One region of the Shewanella yunxiaonensis genome, then DNA from elsewhere that is predicted to be linked to it. Evidence: predicted binding sites of a transcription regulator. Region 1 holds the regulator's gene; each other region holds the start of a gene.
The links. The regulator sigma-54, encoded in region 1, starts transcription at its own class of promoters, with help from an activator protein. The targets are predictions, from matches to a motif close to GTTGGCACGNNNNTNGNNT.
Positions count from the first base shown of each region.

Region 2: KDN34_RS05095 (flagellar assembly protein FlgT) is a predicted target of sigma-54. The motif match lies at 3,424-3,442, and genes of this name have one in related genera.
Region 3: KDN34_RS16830 (formate dehydrogenase accessory sulfurtransferase FdhD) is a predicted target of sigma-54. The motif match lies at 5,926-5,944, and genes of this name have one in related genera.

Region 1 is NZ_CP073587.1:501,510-508,901, forward strand. Features, by position in the region: gene KDN34_RS02310 (transposase) at 466-678, opposite strand; gene KDN34_RS02315 (OmpA family protein) at 1,157-1,825, shown strand; gene mgtE (magnesium transporter) at 1,902-3,266, opposite strand; gene KDN34_RS02325 (HPr family phosphocarrier protein) at 3,339-3,614, opposite strand; gene rapZ (RNase adapter RapZ) at 3,601-4,455, opposite strand; gene ptsN (PTS IIA-like nitrogen regulatory protein PtsN) at 4,452-4,895, opposite strand; gene hpf (ribosome hibernation promoting factor) at 4,895-5,185, opposite strand; gene KDN34_RS02345 (RNA polymerase factor sigma-54) at 5,215-6,681, opposite strand; gene lptB (LPS export ABC transporter ATP-binding protein) at 6,774-7,392, opposite strand, start outside.
Region 2 is NZ_CP073587.1:1,088,898-1,096,289, reverse strand. Features, by position in the region: gene KDN34_RS05125 (chemotaxis protein CheV) at 1-423, opposite strand, end outside; gene flgA (flagellar basal body P-ring formation chaperone FlgA) at 614-1,321, shown strand; gene flgM (flagellar biosynthesis anti-sigma factor FlgM) at 1,398-1,712, shown strand; gene KDN34_RS05110 (flagella synthesis protein FlgN) at 1,712-2,143, shown strand; gene KDN34_RS05105 (LPP20 family lipoprotein) at 2,241-2,690, opposite strand; gene KDN34_RS05100 (FlgO family outer membrane protein) at 2,687-3,301, opposite strand; gene KDN34_RS05095 (flagellar assembly protein FlgT) at 3,507-4,661, shown strand; tRNA gene KDN34_RS05090 (tRNA-Arg) at 4,717-4,792, shown strand; gene KDN34_RS05085 (hypothetical protein) at 4,974-5,876, shown strand; gene KDN34_RS05080 (hypothetical protein) at 5,880-7,022, shown strand; gene KDN34_RS05075 (IS481 family transposase) at 7,055-7,392, opposite strand, start outside.
Region 3 is NZ_CP073587.1:3,677,686-3,685,077, reverse strand. Features, by position in the region: gene KDN34_RS16860 (immune inhibitor A domain-containing protein) at 1-692, shown strand, start outside; gene KDN34_RS16855 (chorismate--pyruvate lyase family protein) at 667-1,227, opposite strand; gene KDN34_RS16850 (flagellar basal body-associated protein FliL) at 1,328-1,750, shown strand; gene rlmF (23S rRNA (adenine(1618)-N(6))-methyltransferase RlmF) at 1,760-2,737, shown strand; gene KDN34_RS16840 (IS110 family RNA-guided transposase) at 2,958-3,989, opposite strand; gene KDN34_RS16835 (helix-turn-helix transcriptional regulator) at 4,094-4,999, opposite strand; gene KDN34_RS16830 (formate dehydrogenase accessory sulfurtransferase FdhD) at 5,002-5,853, opposite strand; gene KDN34_RS16825 (DUF3305 domain-containing protein) at 6,131-6,586, shown strand; gene KDN34_RS16820 (DUF3306 domain-containing protein) at 6,586-7,209, shown strand; gene KDN34_RS16815 (4Fe-4S binding protein) at 7,374-7,392, shown strand, end outside.

The sequences.
Region 1 (7,392 bases):
TGGAATCGTCATTACGACGATTCCAACCAGAATAAAAATGACAGAGATAATCGTTAAAAATTTTCAGTTTGTATGTTTATTATTGGAACTTCCATCGTTGGGGGCGATAGTTGAACCTTAACTTCTTAACTCTGCCGAAACTGTATTTATCGAAGGTGGCAAACCTATGATAAACAGCACTGCAACAGTGCAAATAAAAGACGACATGAGTGAACCTAGAATTAGCGCTTTCTTATTGTTTTTGCACATTTCTATCGTTGGGGGCGATAACAAATATTGTTCAGCCCACTCAGGTCGAAACCTTGGCAAACTGCATCCGTGCGCTGCCGCCAATCATTTCTAACGATTGGCTTTGAATAAAAATGACAAGAGTGAACCTAGAAAAGCGCAAAATTTGGGGAGCACACTTTTTCTATCGTTGGGGGCGATAACTGTTACTAGTTCAGTTCAAACTTGTCGAAATCGTTAATTAAAATATTTAGCTTTTAGCTGCGACATCATGGAGGTAATGCCATACATCCAGCTTGCGTGCGCCTCAGAGGTTTGTTCACTCTGACGTACCCACAAGTACAAAGTTTTAGTAGGAAGGCCATACTGACGCGCAACATCGAACAGTAAGCGCCCATGATGGGTGACTTCGATGACTGCTTGATGCCGAACGGTATCTGTCATTTCCATCTTCATCTCCTAACTTTGTTATGTCGTTTAGCTCTAAAACTTGTTATTCCATATCCCATTGGCTAACGCCCAGATGTTGGTAGCGTTGCCAATGTTCGCGACAGCTTCGGAAAAAGTGAGAAAAGATTTTCATCGTTTACCTCCTACTGCACCGGAATACTACTTTCGATATATGTAAGAACTGTGCCAATTTTTTTAAATATTTTTTTATTAATAAAAACAATTAATTATATTTAATCAGTAAAATTTCGAAAATTTACCTTAGTTCCAACGATGTGCGTGTTGCACTTGTTTGGTGCAGATAAACCCGCTGATAATTTTTTTAATGAATCGGTGGTTAAGACCGCGGTAACTGAATCCATTCTGAATAATTCGTAATTAGTGCGACTACTCATTCTTCAATTATTTGTCTTGGCCGGGGATGGCTATATACTGAAACGCAAAGCAATTCACGGTGAGACGAAAAGGAGACCCCACCATGAACAAGTATTTGAAGCCTATAACTGCTGCTTCATTAGTGGTGTTTTTGGCAGCCGGTTGTACCACTGTCAATCCTTACACAAATGAACAGCAAACCTCTAAAGCCGGTACCGGTGCATTGATTGGTGCGGCGGCAGGTGCGATTGTTGGTGTTGCCACTTCAAGTAAGAGTGACCGTGGTAAAGGTGCTTTAATCGGCGCCGCTTCTGGTGCCGCAGTCGGTGGCGGTATTGGTTACTATATGGATGTTCAGGAGGCAAAACTGCGTCAGCAGCTTTCTGCTTCCGGCGTCAGTGTCACTCGCTCAGGTGATAACATCATCTTGAATATGCCGAATGAAATCACTTTCCAGGTGGATAAGACCGACCTGAGTGGTGGTGCGATGCAAGTGCTTGATAGCGTCGCTTTAGTCGCAAAAGAGTATCCCAAAACCCAGCTGAATGTCATCGGTTACACCGACAGCACTGGTTCCGAATCTTATAACTTAAGGCTGTCTCAGGTGCGAGCTGCTTCTGTTGGTAATTATCTGATCCAGAAAGGCGTATCCGGCCAGCGTGTGGTTACTCAGGGCTTAGGTGAGAGTAATCCCATCGCCAGTAATAGCACTGCGCAAGGACGAGCACAAAATCGCCGGGTGGAGATAGTGTTGAGCCCATTAGCACAATAAGATTGGTTGCATCATCAAGGCCACCTTTGTGTGGCCTTTTTGTTCGATAATCTTCTTACCTGCATTGGCTCGTCTGTCAATGTCCGAGAAATAAGGTAGCCAACCCCAGAAAGGCAAATAGGCCCACCACGTCTGTCACTGTGGTTAACACCATACCGCCAGCAAGTGCCGGGTCAATATGCAGCTTTTTCAATAAAATGGGGATAACTGCGCCAGCAAGGCCGGCGGCGGTGAGATTTACCAACATGGCTCCCGCGATGAGCAAGCCAAGTGTCACATCGTGTTTCCACAGCCAGACAGCAATAAAGATCAGTCCGGCCCACAACAACCCATTCAGTACCCCTATCAATAACTCTTTGACTATCAGCCAGCGAGTGTTGCGTTGTCCCAAATGCCCCAGTGCAATTCCGCGAATCACCAACACCAGCGTCTGATTGCCCGCGACGCCTCCCATACTCGGCACAATGGTCATCAAAATCGCGACGGTGGCAAATTTTTCCAAGGTGCCTTCAAATAGATTAGATACTGAAGCGGCGAGTAATGCAGTTAACAGATTGAGGCTTAGCCATAGAGAACGTCTTCCGGCACTTTTTAACACTGGGCCAAAGGTATCCTCTGCGTCATCCATCCCCGCCATCCCCATCAGCGAATGCTCGGCATCCTCACGGATCACATCCACCACATCATCAATGGTGATGCGGCCTAATAATTTGCCTTTATCATCCACAACAGGAGCTGACAGCCAATCATGACGTTCAAAGAGCTTGGCGACTTCACTATCCGTCATGGTGACTGGAATGGATTCCAGTTGCCGATTCATAATGCTGATAATTCCGGTGCTCGATGAATAGGTAAGTAGCTGGGCCAAGGTGACGCCACCTAACAAGCAATCTTGGTGATCCACTACATAGAGGGTATCTGTGGCTTTGGGTAATTCCCCCCGCTGGCGCAGGTAACGCAACACCACATCGATGTTGACGTCTGGTCTGATGGTCACCGTATCGGTATTCATCAGACTTCCAGCGGTATCATCCGGATAAGAAAGTGCTTGTTCAACGCGAGTGCGATCCTGGACACTCATCGATTGTAACACCTGACGATACAAGCTATCGGGCAGGCTACGTAGGACATACGCCAGATCGTCGGTATCCATGCCGGCGGTGACTTTAGCCAGATGGGTTGGACTCATCAGGCTGATCAGTTGATCCTTCATGTCTTCGCCCAACTCTTCAAGGATCTCGCCACTATGAGCGTGGTCAACTAATTGCCATAGGATTTGACGGGTCTTCGGTGGGGATGATTCCAGAATGTGGGCGATATCGGCTGGGGCCATGTGGTGCAACATTTCGCGCACATGAACAAATAAGCCACTGTCTAGTGCCTGGTTCAGGTGTTCAAGATGATCAATCGCAGTTTGTTGGGCCTGGGTTTCTGCTGGCATCCTTTTCCCTTAAGCATTTGTAGTAACGGGAAATTAAGCTAGCTTACAATGGGAAATATCAGAAAGGAACTACTAACTGGCTTCGTCAAAGCGAGAGTTGATCAAGTTACAAATAGCCTCCATTGCCGGTTCAGCATCGGGACCATCAACAATCAGACGAATCGTTTTCCCCATGCCCGTTTCCAGCATGAGCAATCCCAGCACGCTCGCCGCTGATGCTTGTTTTTGTCCCTGAACTAAAAGGATGTTGGCATCAAACTCGTTTGCCAGTACCGCCAATTTGGTCGCGGCCCGTGCATGTAACCCGAGCTTGTTCTGTATGGTGACTTCGCGCTCAATTCTTGGCATGCGCTAAATCCCGGTGATGAGCCTGCACTTTATGTTTACTGTTGCTGAAGCGTTTAGCCAGTTGTTCAGCAACGTACACTGAACGATGTTGGCCACCAGTGCAACCGATAGCAACGGTCAGATAGCTACGGTTATTGCGCTCCAAGTGCGGCAGCCAGGTATCGAGCAGGTTCTCGATCTGCCAGATGAATTTATTCACCAGTGGCTGACGGTTGAGAAACTCACGTACTGGTTCGTCAAGCCCAGTTAACGGTCTTAACTGCGGCTCCCAATGAGGATTAGGTAGAAAGCGCGCATCAAAGATGAAATCAGCTTCTGCGGGGAGACCGTGCTTAAAGCCAAACGACTCAAAGTTAATCACCAGCTCCTTGGTCACTGTCCCCAGCAAAATTTCGCGTACGGTGTCACTCAGCTCATAGATATTCATGTTAGAGGTATCTATGTAGTGATCCATTAGCTGCGACATCGGCGCGAGTAGTTTGCCTTCCTGCTCAATCGCATCTTTAAGGGAGATTTTGCTCTTGGATAACGGATGTAGACGTCGGGTTTCACTGTAACGTTTAAGCAGCACCTTATCGGATGCGTTTAAAAAGAAACTGATGACTTCAGTGCCTTGTGGCAGATTTTGTATCTGACTTTCCAGGACTTTTTCCTGGTTAGGCATGTTGCGCACATCGACGCTAATCGCGACCAGTTCGTTACTGCCGCGCAGATTGTCTAACAGACTGCCAATCATGGGGAGTGGCAGGTTATCAACGCAGTAATAGCCCAAGTCTTCCAGCACTCGTAACGCTACAGATTTTCCTGAGCCTGAGCGGCCTGAGACAATGGCCAATTTCATCCGGTGATCACCTGATACAGTTCTTCTTTGGTGGTGGCTTTCCGCAGTTGCTTGAGTATCAGCTTATCACTGAGTTTCTCGGCCATCGCCGACAAAGTACTGAGATGCTGCTGACATTGATCGGCGGGCACTACCAACGCAAACAAGATGTCTACCGGTTGATTATCGATAGCGTCAAAGGGGATCGGTTCGTCGCACTTAATCAGCACGGCGATAGGATCTTTAATGTCCGGCAAGCGACCATGGGGAATGGCAATGCCATTCCCGATACCGGTACTTCCCATTTTCTCTCTGACCAGCAGACTTTCGAAAATGGCTTGGGACGACAGGTTTGGATACTGGGCTGCTGCGAGTTCGCTGATGAGCTCCAATACCTTTTTCTTGCTGCCGGGTGTGGCACATGCGGTACACTCCGGCCGCAGGATGGTACTAAGTTCCATCATGAGTATTTTGTCAGCTTTTCTTTGTATTTAATGACCTGACGATCCAATTTATCAATTAGAGCGTCGATGGCAGCGTACATATCGGTGTGTTCTGCGGTGCCGTGCACCTCTCCACCATTCAGATGTAGCTTGGCTTCGACTCGTTGTATTGCTTTCTCAACATTGAGTACGACGTGCACATTATTGATCTGTTCGAAATGGCGTTCAAGTTTTGCAAATTTACTCTCCACATAGCTGCGCAACGAGTCGGTGATCTCAATATGATGGCCTGCCAGGTTGATTTGCATAGGGTGTCCTCCATAGGGGTACTGTGGAATTACAAACTCTTACGCTGATTCGATGGTGGGATCATCATGGCTTCGCGGTATTTGGCGATGGTTCGGCGTGCCACGTTAATTCCCTGCTCAGCCAGCAACTGTGCCATTTTGCTGTCGCTGAGCGGCTTTTTCTGGTTCTCCGCGGCCACCAGTTTTTTGATAAAGGCGCGGATTGCCGTCGATGAACATTCGCCACCGTCTTCAGTACCGACGTGGCTGGAAAAGAAATATTTTAGCTCAAATATACCGCGTGGCGTATGCATGTATTTCTGCGTTGTCACTCGGGAAATTGTCGATTCGTGCATATCAACGGCTTCGGCAATATCATTGAGCACCATCGGTTTCATGGCTTCTTCGCCATATTCAAAGAATCCCTGCTGAAACTGTACAATGCAGTTAGCCACCTTTAGTAGTGTTTCATTGCGGCTTTCCAGACTCTTGATAAACCATTTGGCTTCTTGCAGGTGTCCGCGGATAAACTGGCTGTCGGATTGGCTCCGCGCACTGCGGGCCATAGCGGCATATTGCTGATTAATACTGAGTTTGGGCATGCAGTCTGGGTTGAGTTCTACCACCCAGCGACCATTTTTCTTCCACACGCTGACATCTGGGATCACGTACTCGTCATCCTGAGGCTGCACTAATAGTCCGGGACGTGGATTAAGCGATTGGATCAAACTAATCGCGTCACGCAGATCTTCTTCTCTCAAACGGGTCTTGCGCATCAGTGTGCGATAATCTTTGGCAGCGATCAGGTCAAGATGCTGTTCCAGCAGCATAATGGCGTTTTCGAGATGCGGGGTGTCATCACTATATTGCGACAGCTGGATCAGCAAACATTCACGCAGATCCCGTGCAGCGACACCGACAGGATCGAAGTGTTGGATGCGTTTCAATACCGCTTCTACTTCTTCTAGCTCGATTTCCGGATTGCCCATAGCATCCAGAATATCCTCCGTGGTTTGCGTCAGATATCCTTGATCATCAATCGCTTCGATAATTGCAGTGGCGATTGCTGCATCAGTTTCTGAGAACGGTGTCAGGTTCTTCTGCCATTCCAGGTGTTCATGCAAACCTTCAGAAGTTTCTCCCTGAAATGGGGTATCGTCATCACGGATAGGACCACTGGACATAGCCGGAGCGGCAGTAAAAACCTCATCCCAGGTAGTATCCATTGGCAGCTCTTCAGGGAGTGCCTGGCTAGTGAGTGCATCCGAGGTTTCTACCGTCGAACTATCTTCGATATGTTCGCTCGGCTCCGGTGCCTCTAAATTGTTATCGATATCATGATTGCTGTCGGTGCTTTGGTTGTCTTCATTCACTTCCAGCAGCGGGTTTGCTTCTAAGGCTTCTTGAATTTCCTGTTGTAACTCCAGCGACGACAGCTGCAGCAAACGTATTGCCTGCTGCAGTTGAGGTGTCATGGTCAGCTGTTGACCCAGTTTGAGCTGGAGTGACGTTTTCATGTTACCGCTTACCCCTACATCTTATAACTTTATAAAAATTCTAGTAATTACAGACTTTAACGTTTTAAAGCTGTAAGCGCTCCCGGTGTTTACTATAGCTTGAATTGTTCACCCAAGTACACAGCACGGACTTGTTGGTTGTCGAGGATCTCGGCAGGGGTGCCTTCGGCGATCAGTTGTCCGTGGCTGACAATGTATGCATGTTCACAAACATCAAGTGTTTCACGCACGTTATGATCCGTAATCAGCACACCCAGTCCACGTGACCGCAATTGTTCAATAATTTTTTTAATATCAATAACGGAGATGGGGTCTACGCCAGCAAAGGGTTCATCCAACAGAATGAATTTCGGGTCTGCGGCCAAGGCTCTGGCAATCTCTACACGCCGGCGCTCACCTCCCGAAAGTGACATCCCCATGCTGTCGCGAATATGGGTGATGTGAAACTCTTCGAGTAACTGTTCCAGTTGTTCTTCACGGCCATCGCGATCCAGATCTTTTCTGATCTGCAATACTGCCATGATGTTATCGCGAACAGTTAGCTTACGGAAAATACTGGCTTCTTGCGGCAGATAGCCAATACCTTTGCGAGCGCGAAGGTGCATGGGATCCATGGTCAGCTCATCTTGATCGATAAAGATCCGTCCCTTATCGCTCTGGATCAAGCCGACTACCATGTAAAATGTCGTGGTTTTCCCTGCACCATTGGGT
Region 2 (7,392 bases), 590 kb from region 1:
ACCATCAATTTCAGTCACCGCGGTGAGATAGGAATACCGTCCAGCACCCTGTGGGGGCGGCATAATGGCGGACCAGTTCATATTGATAATACGTTCAACTGATTGCACCAAAAAGCCCTGAACACTGCGGTTATATTCGGAGATGATGATAAAACAGTTTTTGAGATCTTCTATCGGCCGGCCACCGGTAGCGGCCCCTAAATCAATGACCGAAATAGTTGTTCCGCGAATGTGCGCCACGCCTTTCACATAAGGATTCAACTTAGGCAGCATCGTTAACGGAGGACACTGTAAAACCTCCTTAACCTTAAACACGTTGATGCCAAACCGTTGGCGACCATTTAGTTTGAATAACAGCAATTCAAGGCGGTTCTGCCCTACCAATTGGGTTCTTTTGTTGACTGATTCAAGAATACCTGACATAAGCCTGCCTTGTTGTTCGACAAAATAAACTCACCTTACCACTATTTACGGAAAGGCATGTAACTTGCTGTGATCGTTCCATCTGGTGTTTCAGTCAAAGTTCTGACGCCATCAAACTCGTTGCCAATTAAGGCGTTTGGAACGGATGAAGTATACGTGTAAATCGGTTAACTACACCACTTTGTATATGATGAAACTAAATTTAGCATACATTTTTTTAGCGATTGTGGCGTTCTCCAGCAAAACGTTAGCACAACCAGCGGTTGTTCCTGATATATCGGCCATTCAGGCATTGGCTAAAGAAACAGTTGCAAAAAAGCTGGAGGCACCGGCGTCTGCCAACGTCACGATCACGCCACAGACTATCGATAGCCGCATACTCATTCCCCGTTGCGCATCGCCAGTTAGAGCAGAACTCGCTTCGGACAGAGAGATAAGTCGCAACAATACGGTAAAAATTAGCTGTGATAGCCCTGATTTAGATTATCCCTGGCAAATATACCTCTCCGTAAGAGTCGACATCAGTTATCCTGTAGTGGTTGCCAAAGAGACATTGGCGCCCGGAGAGCTATTAAGCGCAGCGCAATTGGAAGTACGGTACATTGACCAATACAGTGTTAACGGTGAGCAATTCAGCAACGTTGACCAACTAATTGGGACCCGACTCAAACGGCGAGTCAGCAAAGATTACCCCATTTTTGTGAGTAATATTTGCTTTGTCTGTAAGGGCGATTCAGTGTCTATCATTGCTAAAACGGCACAATTCCAAATAAAAACGGTTGGCGTAGCCGAAGAAGATGGTAACCTTGGTGAACAGATACGGGTAAAAAACGCTCAATCTAACAAGATGATAGAAGCCGTAGTCACCCATGTAGGTGAAGTGCGGGTAAATATGTAAAAAAAGTCTCAAGCTAGACTGTTGTGTGCCGATAATAGAACTAGAGTTTATTTGAAAGTGTTGGAGCCAAAAGGCTATGGACATTAAACAACTGCAAAATCAACCTCGGGTGAATACTAATTCAGTTACCCGAAGCAGTGGTAAAGCTGAACAAGATACCGAGACTAGCAGCGTTGCTAACAATGACGATTCCGTCGTTGTTTCTGCCCAGGCTCAGCAATTACAAGGGATGCAAAGTAAAATTGCGTCTATGCCTGATGTGGATATGAAAAAAGTCGCTGAAATAAAGCAGGCAATTTCTGAAGGACGCTATAAAGTGGATCCGGAAAAACTCGCGAATAACATCGCTCAGTTTGAAAGCAACATGGTCGATCTTGATCAGGATTCTTGATGACTCAAGTACATGATCTGGAAATCACCTTACAGCGACAGGCGGCGACGCTTGGTCGCCTTTTGTCGTTGATTGAGGCAGAAACTAAGGCATTGATTGAACGTGATGCCGACGGTCTACTGCAATTGGCAGCCGATAAGCAGCAAACGTTAGAACAAGTGGCTAAGCTGGATAAAACGCTGGCAGAGCACCCGCTGAAAGAACAGTTAAAACAGACACCGCTGTCACAACAAGTTAGTCAAATCAAAGCGCTGCTAGCTGAATGCCAGCAAAAAAATCAAGCAAACGGTAAATTGATTGAGCTTTGCTCAGCAAGCACCAATCGTTTAGCGCAAGCCTTACAAATGAGCCGTAATGCTCATAGCCTCACTTACGATGGTAAAGGTAAAACTTCCACTATTTCTACTCTGGGTAACGATCTAGAAGCATAACCTCAGTTTTACCCAAGTAAAATCATCCTCTATGACACAAAATTAAAGCGGCAAAAGACTGCCGCCTTGCCGCCAAATTCATTGGGTACGAGTAAATTTAGAAATAAGTGATCTGCTTAACTCGCTGTGGACGATTTTGCTGCTGATACAATTGCCACACATTGGAAAAATCCAGTTCTAATTCGGTAACGTAATGATCTCCGGCAGGATAACTACGAACAACTTTGGCGCCGCGAATAACGCCGCTCACGGAAACCTTTACCTCATCTGACTTCAACATCCAATCACCGACCTTACTTTGTGATGTCAACTGCTGACCATAAACTTGTTCAGCAAGCTCTCGATAGGCGTCAATTTTCGATGCCTGCATTGCCATCAATACCCGTTCAGATGGATTTTTTGAAGGTTGTGACGCTAATGGCGCGTACCCAACGGCAGTTAATTTGGGAAAGGTTGGTGGTGGCACGGTTTCCCACTGCACATAGCGATCACGACTCGTACAACCGGAAATCAGTATCAGGATGACTAACGAAAACCATAATCTCATTTTGATTCTCCAACCGGATGTACCTTCGCTTCACCAGTAGCACTATTGCGGTACAGTAAACTTGCTTTAGAAACGACCAACTGAGAAGGCAACAAATAGTCTGGCAGCGCCTGCTGCGGTACATACAGTTCTGCAGTAGAGATGACTTTATTGCCTGTCAAGGTCACGATGCGACTGTTAATCACAATGCCGTTACGGGCCAAGCTAACAGTGGAGACTAATACTTGATCAACCGCAATATTGCTCGGCACTTTTTGCCAATCGCGGCTCAACAGAAAGTCCCCTTGCGGCGTTACTCTGACCGAATCAGCCACGTTTAAATCGACTAGGTGAAACCCCACCTGCTGCATGCCCGCCATTAATCCCTGTTGTAACTGCGCCGCCAGATTATCTGTGCTCTGCATATCTTCTACCATGACAGGCGTTGCGACTAACAATGGTTGATTCAGATCCAGCACGTCACTATAACGCACCAGATCCTTGGCGAGCTTCTGGGTCACGTCAATGATCCCAGCCTTAGTCGTTGCAACGGGATCAGCCACGGGCTCAACGGGCTGGGGGGATTTGCAGCCCACCAGCATTAGCGCCATCAAAACCATTGCTTTTTTCATATCTAGTCCATCAGCTAACGCTCCGAACGGCTATGAAACGGAGCTCAATTTATTTCTTGTCTTTCAGTTATCGGCAATTGACCACAACACTTAAGCGCTTTTACTTAGCACCAGACCAATTCACTGGCATAAATTTTGAATAATTACTCCGTATATCTGACGTTTCGACAGATATTTGGCCATTGGTTGCTACAGGAAAATCACCATGAAATCTCTCGTTTGCTTACTGACATTACTCAGCCTTAGCCTGCCTTGCCAGGCATACTGGGTAGAAGCAACAGGTGAAGCAAAGATTATCAATGGCGATAGCGACAATGCGCGAGAAGTTGCAGTGAAAAACGCCGTCAGAATGGCCCTTTTACAAAACGGTGGTAAGTTTCAGGCAAGCCAGACAACAAATAAGGGTCAACTGACTGACCAGGCTCTAACGCTATCAGCAGCAAACAATATCTCATCGATTCAATTATTAAATGAGCAAAAACAAGGTAATCGGCTAACAGTTACCGTCAAAATCGATCTGCTACATCAAGATCAAGAAAAATGTAGTAATGATGGGCTGAAAGCCGCAATTTTGATCCCGCGAACCACTATTCGTGATCGCAGCCAATTACGCTATGGTCGTCTTGAACAGTTACCAACGGCTTTTTCAGAACACTTAGTCAACGCATTGCAACAAAATTCAGCGTTGAGCGTTCCAGTATCGCTTGTGAATCAAGAGGTTAATATTCCAGCATTAACGAATTCAGATGGCGGATTTAGAGCACCAACATTGATCAGTGAAATGACCGATAGCCAATACCTGTTGATACCTGAACTCACCGACATCTCAGTTGCAGAACCCACTTCTGCCATTCTTGGATTGTGGCAACATGCACCTATCAGACAATTTCAACTGAAGTTAACTTTATATCATGGCATTAGTGGCGAAATTGTCTGGCAACACGAATATAGTCAACCGAGCGAATGGGAATTTGCTAAAACCGCTATGGTCAATCCTACTTCCAGTGAATTTTGGCAGTCGGAATATGGTGAGTCTGCCGAGCAAATAATTACAGAAGCCGTTAGAGATATTGATGAAACACTCAGCTGCCGTCCGTTACTGGCTCAGATTATTGCTCTAAATGACAGCCAGATAGTGCTTAATATCGGAAGAAAAAATGGCGTAAAAAAAGGCGATAAATTTAAAATAGTATTGCAACATAACATCATGGATCAGATCAGTAAAACCCGCGCAATTGCAGTCGCCACCACTGTTGATGTTGAAATAGCGCAGACATCTGAAAGCACATCCACAGCAATGCTCAACGGAGAAAGCGCAGCACGAAGTATCCAAGTCAACGATATTGCGCTGAAGAATTAAGCAGTTAGATTTGAGCCCTTTTAATAGAGGCCAAAAACAGTATAATCACTGCCGTCTCCTCATAGCTCAACAGGATAGAGCAGCCGCCTCCTAAGCGACCGATCGGGGTTCGAGTCCCTGTGGGGAGACCAATATACAGATTTTTATATATAAATCAAATGTTTATAAATAATCATATTTCTGTGCCGCCCCTGTGCCGCCCCAAAACACCACCTGAATTTTTTGTATATTAGATTTCATTGAAGTTAAATTTTTAAGACTCTCGTCTAAAAATTGGACTGTTCCATCAATTTCCGTTAGTTTTCATTCATCATGGATCAGATAAGAAAACCAACCAAAATGGATGATGTTTTTGCGCAGTTCGCAAACAGTGATGATTTAAGCTTCGTTATTTCTACCACTCCACCAGACTTGCAGTCATATGCCCTTGCTGTTGTCGACCTCAATGAATTTCCATTACCTAAATCCACGGTTGAAATCGTTGATGGACATCCTTGCTTTCACGATCTTCATATTCCATTTACAGACGGACTAAAGGAACTGGGTGAGATAGATTCCAATGGCGACATCATTAAGCAGTTAGCCAAAATTGATGGCATTCAACAAAGTCTGAAAGCGCAGCACCAGCAAAATATTCAAACCTATATTGGCTTTTTCGCCCCATTGAGAGATCTACCACTAGTCGAAGACATGACGCTTATTCGGCATTTCTCTAACGCTGGCTCGTTAGCAAGTGGCTTTTCACCTTTTGCTGCTCATGGCAAGTCAATTAATATGATGCCGAAATTCACCAAAGAATCTCAGGCTACGCTGCAATCCGCCCTTGCTTGTCAAATGGCAGGCCTAACCAGACCCGCAGCAAAGTTGTTTAATGAATTTATTGAGTATCAACTTGTTGATATGAACGACGGATTTCAGTGGCTATTGGAAAGTATCATCAATGAAATTGGAAGGATTAAAACATCATCAAAAGCAGGGAAATCAGGGCGGGCAAAAAAATTTGCAATTAGCGACCAAGTAAAAGCCTATGCTATACAGTTGTTCGACCAAGGTGATTTTAACAATGCGCATCATGCTGCTCATGCAATAGTTGGCAGAGTAAAAAAATATGGAAAATCAATAGGATTTGAATTTAGTAGTGATTATCAAGCCCCGAGAACTATTCACTTGTGGCTTTCGAAACATATTAAAAGCAAATTTGAAGGAAGTAGTTAAGAGATGGAACTAGTTGAGACCTCAAGCTTAAGATTTATTTTTCCTCGTTCACGATATCCGATTTATAACGCTTATCTAAATCTGTTCGTAAACTATCTAAGGACTCAGGAGATAAATGTAAGTGAATCTGATTTAAAACAGCTGTCTATCGCTCTTGGAATTAAAACCACTTATTTATACAACTCAGTAATGAGTAATCGCTGCGAAGAAAGGGCAAAAACTCTTCTAGATGAAAGCATTTCATTGAAAACGTGGATAAAAAGACTTCTCGCCGAAAGAGGGACTGAAGTAGCTGAAGCTACTAATCTATCAGAAGCACAGTCCATTTTATCTCGCTACCAAGAGAAATTTGACCAGATTGAAGCTCGTAAGCAAGAAGCCATTGAGCAAGAAAAAAAAGCCAAGTATGAACAGTTAAAAGCAATTCAAGAAGCACAACAAAAAGAGTTAAAAGATATTCGAGAAGCACATAAAGAACTATACGTAGACTTCGATGAGTTTGACTCATTCGGTATTCGAAAGGGCTCCAAAGCTGAAAAAATTTTACGTACGCTGAAACACCGTGCAATCACTCAACAAGATTTTAATTGGTTAAAAGAATATGGCTTCTGTAACGATCTGATCGAAAAACATTACTACCTTCAACAAGGACAACAACAATTTAAACGATGGAGGCAGGAACATAAACCGTGGGACCTTGTGAATGCTAGCGCCTCGTATAGGAAAGCGGAAAATTTAAGTAAAATTAAAAAGGAATTGGATCAGCATTACCCTTTTAAAACTACATTAAAAAACAAAAAACTTCATTCTGCGCTGCTCACCACCTATGGTGGTGTTTGCCGAGACCTCAAGGAATATGAAAAAGGGATTCGATTGGGAAATGAAGCACATCAAACATCATCATTAGATTTCAGACCATGTACCTTATTAGGTGCAATTCACATGGAAACTGGAAAGTTTGACTTAGGATATGATTGGTATCAGAAGGCTAAAGATAGAGGTTTCAGTGAGAAAGCTTATGACAATGATCTGAAAACTATCTACCAAAGAGCATCAGATGAAATCAAGCATCGACTCAAGCAATCCCTGCTAAATAAGGGGCATAATTATCGTTGGCTACAGTGTACTAGCTCAGACCTGATCTGACAGTTACCCATTTTTCTGGTGCCTCCGTCAGATTAGATTTGAGCTAAATTCTTTTCAGCCCAAATCGCTTTCCCATCAACGAGTGTCGCCATTGGTGTTCGGCCACAACACATTTTTCCCTGATGAGTCCGTTCATTGTTGTAATACGCCAGCCATTCGTCCAGATCTTTTTGCAGTTCCTCCATATTTCCGTAAAGCTTTTTACGAAACGTTACCTGATAAAACTCATTCAAAATCGTTTTATGGAAGCGTTCACAGATACCATTGGTTTGCGGATGACGCGCCTTAGTTTTGGTGTGCTCTATGTCGTTAATCGCTAGGTACAACTGATAGTCGTGTTGCTCTACTTTGCCACAGTATTCTGTTCCTC
Region 3 (7,392 bases), 640 kb from region 1:
CAGCCCTGGGTGTCACCATTGAAGTGGTGTCGCAGGAGCAGGATTCCAGCCAGGCTACCGTTCGTGTCGCGTTGGCTGGAACTAGCCAGCCAGCCGCTTTGGCTGCCGGTATCAGTGTTTCGGCACAAAATACTACGGTGAGTTTCAGCGGCAGTGCCAGTGGTGGCACTGCGCCGTATCACTATCAGTGGAGTTTTGGGGACGGAAATAGCAGTAGTGAACAGAATCCAACGCATACTTACACCTCAGCCGGGGCATACGCTGTGGCGCTTACGGTGACGGATGCTGCTGCTCAAACGGCCACGATTACCAAACAGATCACGCTCAGTTCCACACTAACGGCTGCCTTTGGTAGCAGTACCAGTGGCTTGACCGTGCAGTTTACCAATCAGAGTAGTGGTGGCAGTGGCTCCCTTAGTTACAGTTGGAGTTTTGGTGATGGGAGCAGTAGTACCCTGACCTCCCCGACGCATACCTATAGTGCAGCGGGAAGTTACACGGTCACATTAACCGTTAGCGATAGTAATAATGCCAGCAGCAGCGCGAGTGCCAGTGTCGCTGTCTCGGCCCCAACGGCCAGTACTAGCAGCTCTGGTGGGGGCAGTATGGGTCTCTGGTGTTTGCTCGGATTAGCGTTGACTGCCTTTGGACGGCGTAAGTCATTACTCAGATCAGTGGTGGCAAACGCTTAACCGCTTCCGGTAAAAAGAATTCCGCCACCACTAATGGCTGCTGCCGATAACTAAAGTGTCGGCGGCGGCCCCAGATTTCGGTTACCCCTTCGACTTGCCCGAGGGCACGAGCCAGCTGTTGGATGTTACCGGTTGCTGGGGCTAATCCCCATTCCATCATGCCCGCATGACATTGCGAGTCACTGAACAACAACTCACCCAATGGACGGTTACCAAGATGCTGCAATTGTTGTTGAGATAACGTCAGCGGTGCCAGCGTGCGGGCAAATATCCAAGGTCGACCGTCAAGGCATAGTAGCGCCTCACGGATCCAAAGTTGCTGGGTGATATCCGGCCATTCTCCCGGTAACGGTGTGAGTTCACGTTCTCCGAGCAATTGCACTTCAAATTGTTCACAGCACTGCTTTAACCGCTGCGTCAGACTACCATCAGCGATGAGCCAGTCTTTCAGTGGGGAAACAGGAAAAGATACTTGGTGATCAACAACCCATTGGATAATATCACCAAAAGGAAAGCTTGAACTGGTCAGATTCATCAGTTAGCCGATACAATAGGTAGACTGACGGAGTCTAGCACGACTGGTGCTCAGGCTAAACCGGGGAACTTGCAGTCGCCAACAGGAGTGATGCCATCCCATGAAAAAATTACTGTTACTCGCATTATTGACGATGATGGGTGCGTGGCTACCAGTGCATGCCGCAGAGACTGAAAAAGAGCAACCTGCAGCGACTGAGGACAACTATGCTTACTACGGTTTCGAGCCGGAAATCGTCACGAACTACATCTCTAACCGCAAGAAATTAGGATTTGTGCGCATCAGTGTTGAGTTGATGGTGAAAAATCCCGATGACCTGTTGGAGATCCAGCATCATGATCCTTTGTTAAGGTCGGCAATTGTCGAAATTCTCGGGAATCAGACTGAGGATAAGGTGAAATCCCTCACCGGCCGCGAAGAGATCCGTAAAGAATGTTTTGACACCGTCAACCGCTTGCTGCAGCAAGAAACCGGCAAGGAGTTGGTGGTCAACCTGTTGTTTACCAGCTATCTCTACGACTGATCGCCGTTAATGATACCAACGAAATCGCCAGTATTGCGGCGGGATAAGGGATTGCATCCGCGCAATCGTCATCGACAAGGATATGATTTTGTCGCGCTGGCTAAGCAATACCCGCCGTTGAAATCACACTTGCTGACTACTGCTTACGGCCAGCTATCGATCAATTTCAGCCAACCTCAGGCGGTTAAAGCACTGAATGCCGCCTTGCTCAAACAACATTATGGCATTGTTGGCTGGGATATTCCGGCCGGTTATTTGTGTCCGCCGGTGCCTGGTCGCGAAGACTATTTGCATCATTTGGCCGATCTGTTAGCCGATGGCCACAAAATTCCCCAAGGGCAACAGACCGTAGGGTTGGATATTGGCACAGGGGCTAACGGTATTTACCCGTTACTCGGCAGTGCCATTTATGGCTGGCAATTTGTTGGCAGCGATATTGATGCGCAGGCGCTACAACATCTGCAACACATCATCGACCGTAATTCCCAAGCGGCCAAGTTGATAAGGTTGCGTCATCAGCCGCAGTCGCAGCATATTTTCGACGCGGTCATTCAGTCAGAAGACCACTTTGATTTCACCATGTGTAACCCGCCTTTTCACCGCTCGGCGGCGGAGGCTAGACAAGGTAGCCAACGCAAGCTCCACAACCTTGCTACCAATCGTGGTGAAAAAGTGCCGCATAAGGTGTCGCTGAATTTTGGTGGTCAAGCAAACGAATTGTGGTGTGACGGTGGTGAAGCCGGATTTTTACGGCGGATGATTGCCGAAAGTCAGCACTATGCTGCACAGGTCTTGTGGTTTACCTCGTTGATTTCCAAGTCTGAAAATTTGCCATTATGCTATAAATTGCTTGAGCAACAGCAGGTGGCAACTGTGAAAACATTGCCGATGACGCAAGGTAATAAGCAGACTCGCATACTGGCCTGGAGCTACCTGAACGATAAAGCCCGTCAGCAGTGGCGACGGAGCAAACCCCGTCCTGACTGATAAAAATGTATGGTCCGCCTCGTTGTTGCAAGAATAAAATTCAATAACGAGGTGGGTCTGCGCTAATGTATTCGGAGTCTCTGTTGGAGGCTCTCGCCTACCGCTCCACGATGAGTTCCGCGCCGGAATATCCTCAAAAAAGCCCAAAGCATTTTTACTGCTGTTTTTTATGTCAGGTTTTACTCCGGTGGTTCTACCGTTTTCGTCATCTTCACTCTATTCATGCAAACTCATGTTGCAGCTTTGCTGCATTAAACGCTTCTTTACTTCTTAATACTGACCATACAATTCTCGCCAGTTTATTGGCCAGTGCCACGCAGACTACATTAAACGGTTTCGTAGCCCTCAGCTTTATCAACCATTCACCAAAGACTGCTCCAGATGTCTCTGGCCTGGCTAAAATCGCACGCGCGCCATGGATGAGCAGCGTACGTAAGTGCTTATTCCCGCGCTTGCTAATCCCGAGTAATCGCGGCTTACCTCCGGAGGAGTGTTGATGAGGCACTAACCCCAGCCAAGCTGCTAAATCGCGCCCATTTTTGAATTGCGCAGCATTACCTAACTCTGCTACACATTGAGAAGCCGTGATGTCACCAATGCCCGGTATCGACTTCAATAACTGTGCATCACCGTGCGTAGCCAGTTGTTGCTTAAGCTTGATGTCTTGCTCGGCAATCCGCGCTGAGAGGTCATCATAATGCGAATGAAGCCCTGCAAGTTCAGCGATGAACTGCGCTGGCAGTTTTTCAGCATGCTCTGCCAACCACAGGAATAAACGCTTCATGACGCTATGGTCTCTTGGCAGACTGACACCAAATTCCAATAACAACGCCCCAATGCGTGACATACAAGCTGTGCGCTCTTTGATATAGCCTTGTCGCACGCGATGAATCGCTGACATCATCTGTGCCGCTTCTGTTTTTACCGCGACAAAGCGCATCGATGGCCGTCCGGCAGCTTCAGCTATCGCATCGGCATCAATAAAGTCGTTCTTGTTACCTTTGACGTAAGGTTTTACATACTGCGGTGGAATGAGTTTGACGTGATGCTCAAACTGCTGACAAAGACGTCCAAGCCAATGTGCACCACCACAAGCTTCAAAAGCGATAGTGGTAGGTGGTAGTTGCTGAAGAAAAAGAATGAGTTGTTTGCGGGAAAGCTTCTTACGCACAACCGTTTTACCTGCACGGTCATGGCCTACAAGATGAAAGTTTGACTTGCCTAAATCGATACCGAGTACTTGAATAAACATGATGGTCTACCTCCTGTCTAGCCTAATCTCAGCATAGTCGCTGAGAAGGGAGGCGGACCATCACATTAAGCCCGCGGTTGCGGGCTTTTTTAATCTGATCAGTGTTACTGCGGACTCCACAATAACTGACCACAGTCGGTCAGATCATAGCCGCCCAGCATCGCTGCCATCTGCCTGGCCGCTGCGCCAGACAACGACTTGAATAGCTGCTGTAATTGACGGCGGAAATAGATGCCCTGTGGCATCACGAAATCAAAGGATTCGGTTACCAGTGGCACAAAGCCTAAACCACTTTCCATTGCGACCGCCTGACAACCAAAACCGATGTCGGCATCCCCACGTGCCAGATAGCCTGCTAATTCGCGTTCGCTATAGGCCGTCAGCACTATGTTCAAATCCTTGATACTGCCGCCGCGTTTCAATAGCCAGTGTTCAAGATGTTGTTGGCTGCCAGCACCACCCTGACGATTAACCCAGCGCCACGGCAGGTCAATGACTTTATCCTCTTCCTGACACAGATGATGCAGTTCCGGGCGGACGATCAGCCCTTGTTGCCGGTTATAGCCGTGCACCATAATCCACTGCTGATGATTCGGATAGCCTTTCAACAAGGCGGTATGGCGCACATTCCGTTCTTCAGCGCTGCCCCAATGCAGGGTACAAACATCTGCATAGCCTTTAGATAAAAGCTCCAGTCCCAACCGCGAACCCGTAGCGCTGTAACTGATCAGCTCCCGACTGCCGACTTCTGCCATCAACCGGGCCACTTGCATTGATAATAGTGGATCGTCGCTGCCGGTGATCAGCAGTCGGTCAGATAACATGCCGCTATGGCAGGAATCCATCAGCCAGCGGTCGATCAGGATTTTGGGGAATAGCCATTTGCCAGTGATTTTGGTGGCTGGCAGCATCCGGTCATTGGCCATGGCGTAGACTTTTTTCTCATTGAGATCGAGATATTCAGCTACCTGCTTGGCACTCATGTATACCAGTTCACTGGGTTCGGTCATTGCTACTCCTGCGAAACCTTAAGGTTAACGGCTTGGGGTTCATCAAAGTCGATATTGTCAGCGCCATGATATACCAAAAAATGCCGTCCCTTGGCACGTGCAATCATAGTGATCCCAAGCTTTTGTGCTAACTCTAACCCCATTTGGGTGACGCCACTGCGGGACAGCAATACTGGAATGCCCATTTTGGCGACTTTAATAACCATTTCTGAGGTCAATCGGCCAGTGGTATAGAAAATCATATTGCCACCACCTTGTTGTTGCAGCCACATCTCGCCTGCCAGGGTATCGACTGCATTATGACGGCCGACATCTTCCACGAAGGAGTTAATGACATCACCTTCACACAAGCCACAACCGTGCACTGCTCCGGCATTTTTGTAGGTGTCGTTATACTGGCTGATATTGCGTAACAGGCTATAGATCATGCTTTGCTTTAAGTGGGGTTGCGGCAAGCTGATATCGTCCAGCCCCTCCATAAATCCACCAAACACCGTCCCTTGACCACACCCGGTTGTGACCGTCTTTTCAGCCAGCTTGGCATCCAGATCTGTGGTTTGCTCTTGCGTAATGACCGCGGCAGAGTTGACATCCCAATCGACGATGACAGATTCCAGTTGCTTGATATCTTTGATGAATCCCTGATTTTTCAGGTAACCCAATGCCAATGACTCTGGTCGGGCACCCAAGGTCATCAGCGTGACAATCGGTCGCCAGTTAAGATACACAGTAAGTGGGCGCTCACAAGCCACCGATTTCTGTTGTACTGTGCCAGTTTCATCGACGGCGGTGACATTGATTGTCAGCGGTACTTCGGCGGCGGTTTTTATCAAATGCAATTTGGCTTGGGTCATGATCGGACTCATGCAAAAAATTAAGACTCAGATGATAGCAATAATCATACCCGCTCAGAACCGAACGTATAAATGCGTGATCCACGCCAATGCTCCGTGACTCGGGAGCGTATATTGTGCAAAGTGTCATTCGAGGTGCGACATATTGTCCGTTACCCTGGCCAGAATACTTGACCGCTATCAAAAAATATTTCGATTATGCGTTTGGTTTATTTTTTGCATGAGCCTATCGTTAACCCTGTAACCCGAAAATAATGACTCGGGAGGAAGAATCCTTATGCAGCATACTCAAAGCGTATGGCCCATGTACGTTTCACTGAAAAAGGTGGAAAAGCAAATTGGGCGCTGGTTGTCGGAAAGCTGGGAACTTGATCAAGTGGTGCCCGGTACTCACGAAGCCCCCGCCGGAGCCACCCTGGTGTTACTGGAACTGTTTCTTGATGAACGCGCCAGCTATCGACTGAATCTCGATATGGATAATCCCATGCTCTATGTGGTGTGCGATGAGTTGGAAGATGGCACCTGGGTACCCGCCGCGATTTCAGCAGATCAGAATGTGGCTGCAGGTTGTCTTGAAGGTGATACCCCAGTGCTGAATCTGCCGATGCCCGAAGCGATCGCGTGCTGGATTGAGGCATTTATCTCTGAGCATGGAGAAGTGGAAATCTCTGCTCATCGTCGTAAACATGTGAATCGCCGTAAGGAAGTGGCCGAAGAACAGCGGAGGCATTGATGGCGGAAGAGCGCAGTTTTCTCAGCCGATGGGCCCAGCGCAAGCAGCAGGCCCAGCAAGGTACGGATATTCCCGATGAGCCAGAAATTGTGGTGGACGACGAGGTTATTGCATCTTCGGTCACTGCGGAAACCGAAACAGCGATATCGGTGGCAGCACAAAATGTGCCAGCGAGTGCTACCGACACTGACTCGCTGCTGACTGCGGACGATTTACCCGATCCGGATAGCATTGAAATCGGCGGCAGTTTTGCCAGCTTTATGGCAAATAATGTTGATCCCGATGTGAAGAAAAATGCATTGCGTGCATTATGGAAACAGCCGCATTTCAGCGAAATTGATGGCATGATGGAATATGCGCTGGATTACAGTTGTCAGCCGACGCTGAGTGCTGAAGTATCCAGCCAGTTGGCCAAAAAGGTCTTTCGTCATTTGCTTGAAAAGACTGAGGATGCAGTAAAGGATGCGGTCACCGAACTAGCCGATGCGCCAGCAGTTAACAGTGAAGTATTAACACAACCGCCAGCAGAAGAGCACTTGGCGGACAATTTGGACGAGCGCTTGACGGCAGATAGCCAAAATGCCGCATCTGTAGTGCAAACCTCGGACAAAAGAGTTGTTTGACGTCAGTTTAGCAGTATCCAAATACCATAATTATGGTATGTGAATTGCTGATAGTTTCAATAAATCAGGTTGTGGAAAAGTTTATAAATCAATAAGAAAAGCATAGAGATACTAACAATCACCACAGCCAAATACCTGTTCAGGAACGCAAAGTGAGCAATAGTGTGAGCAACAGCCCCGCCC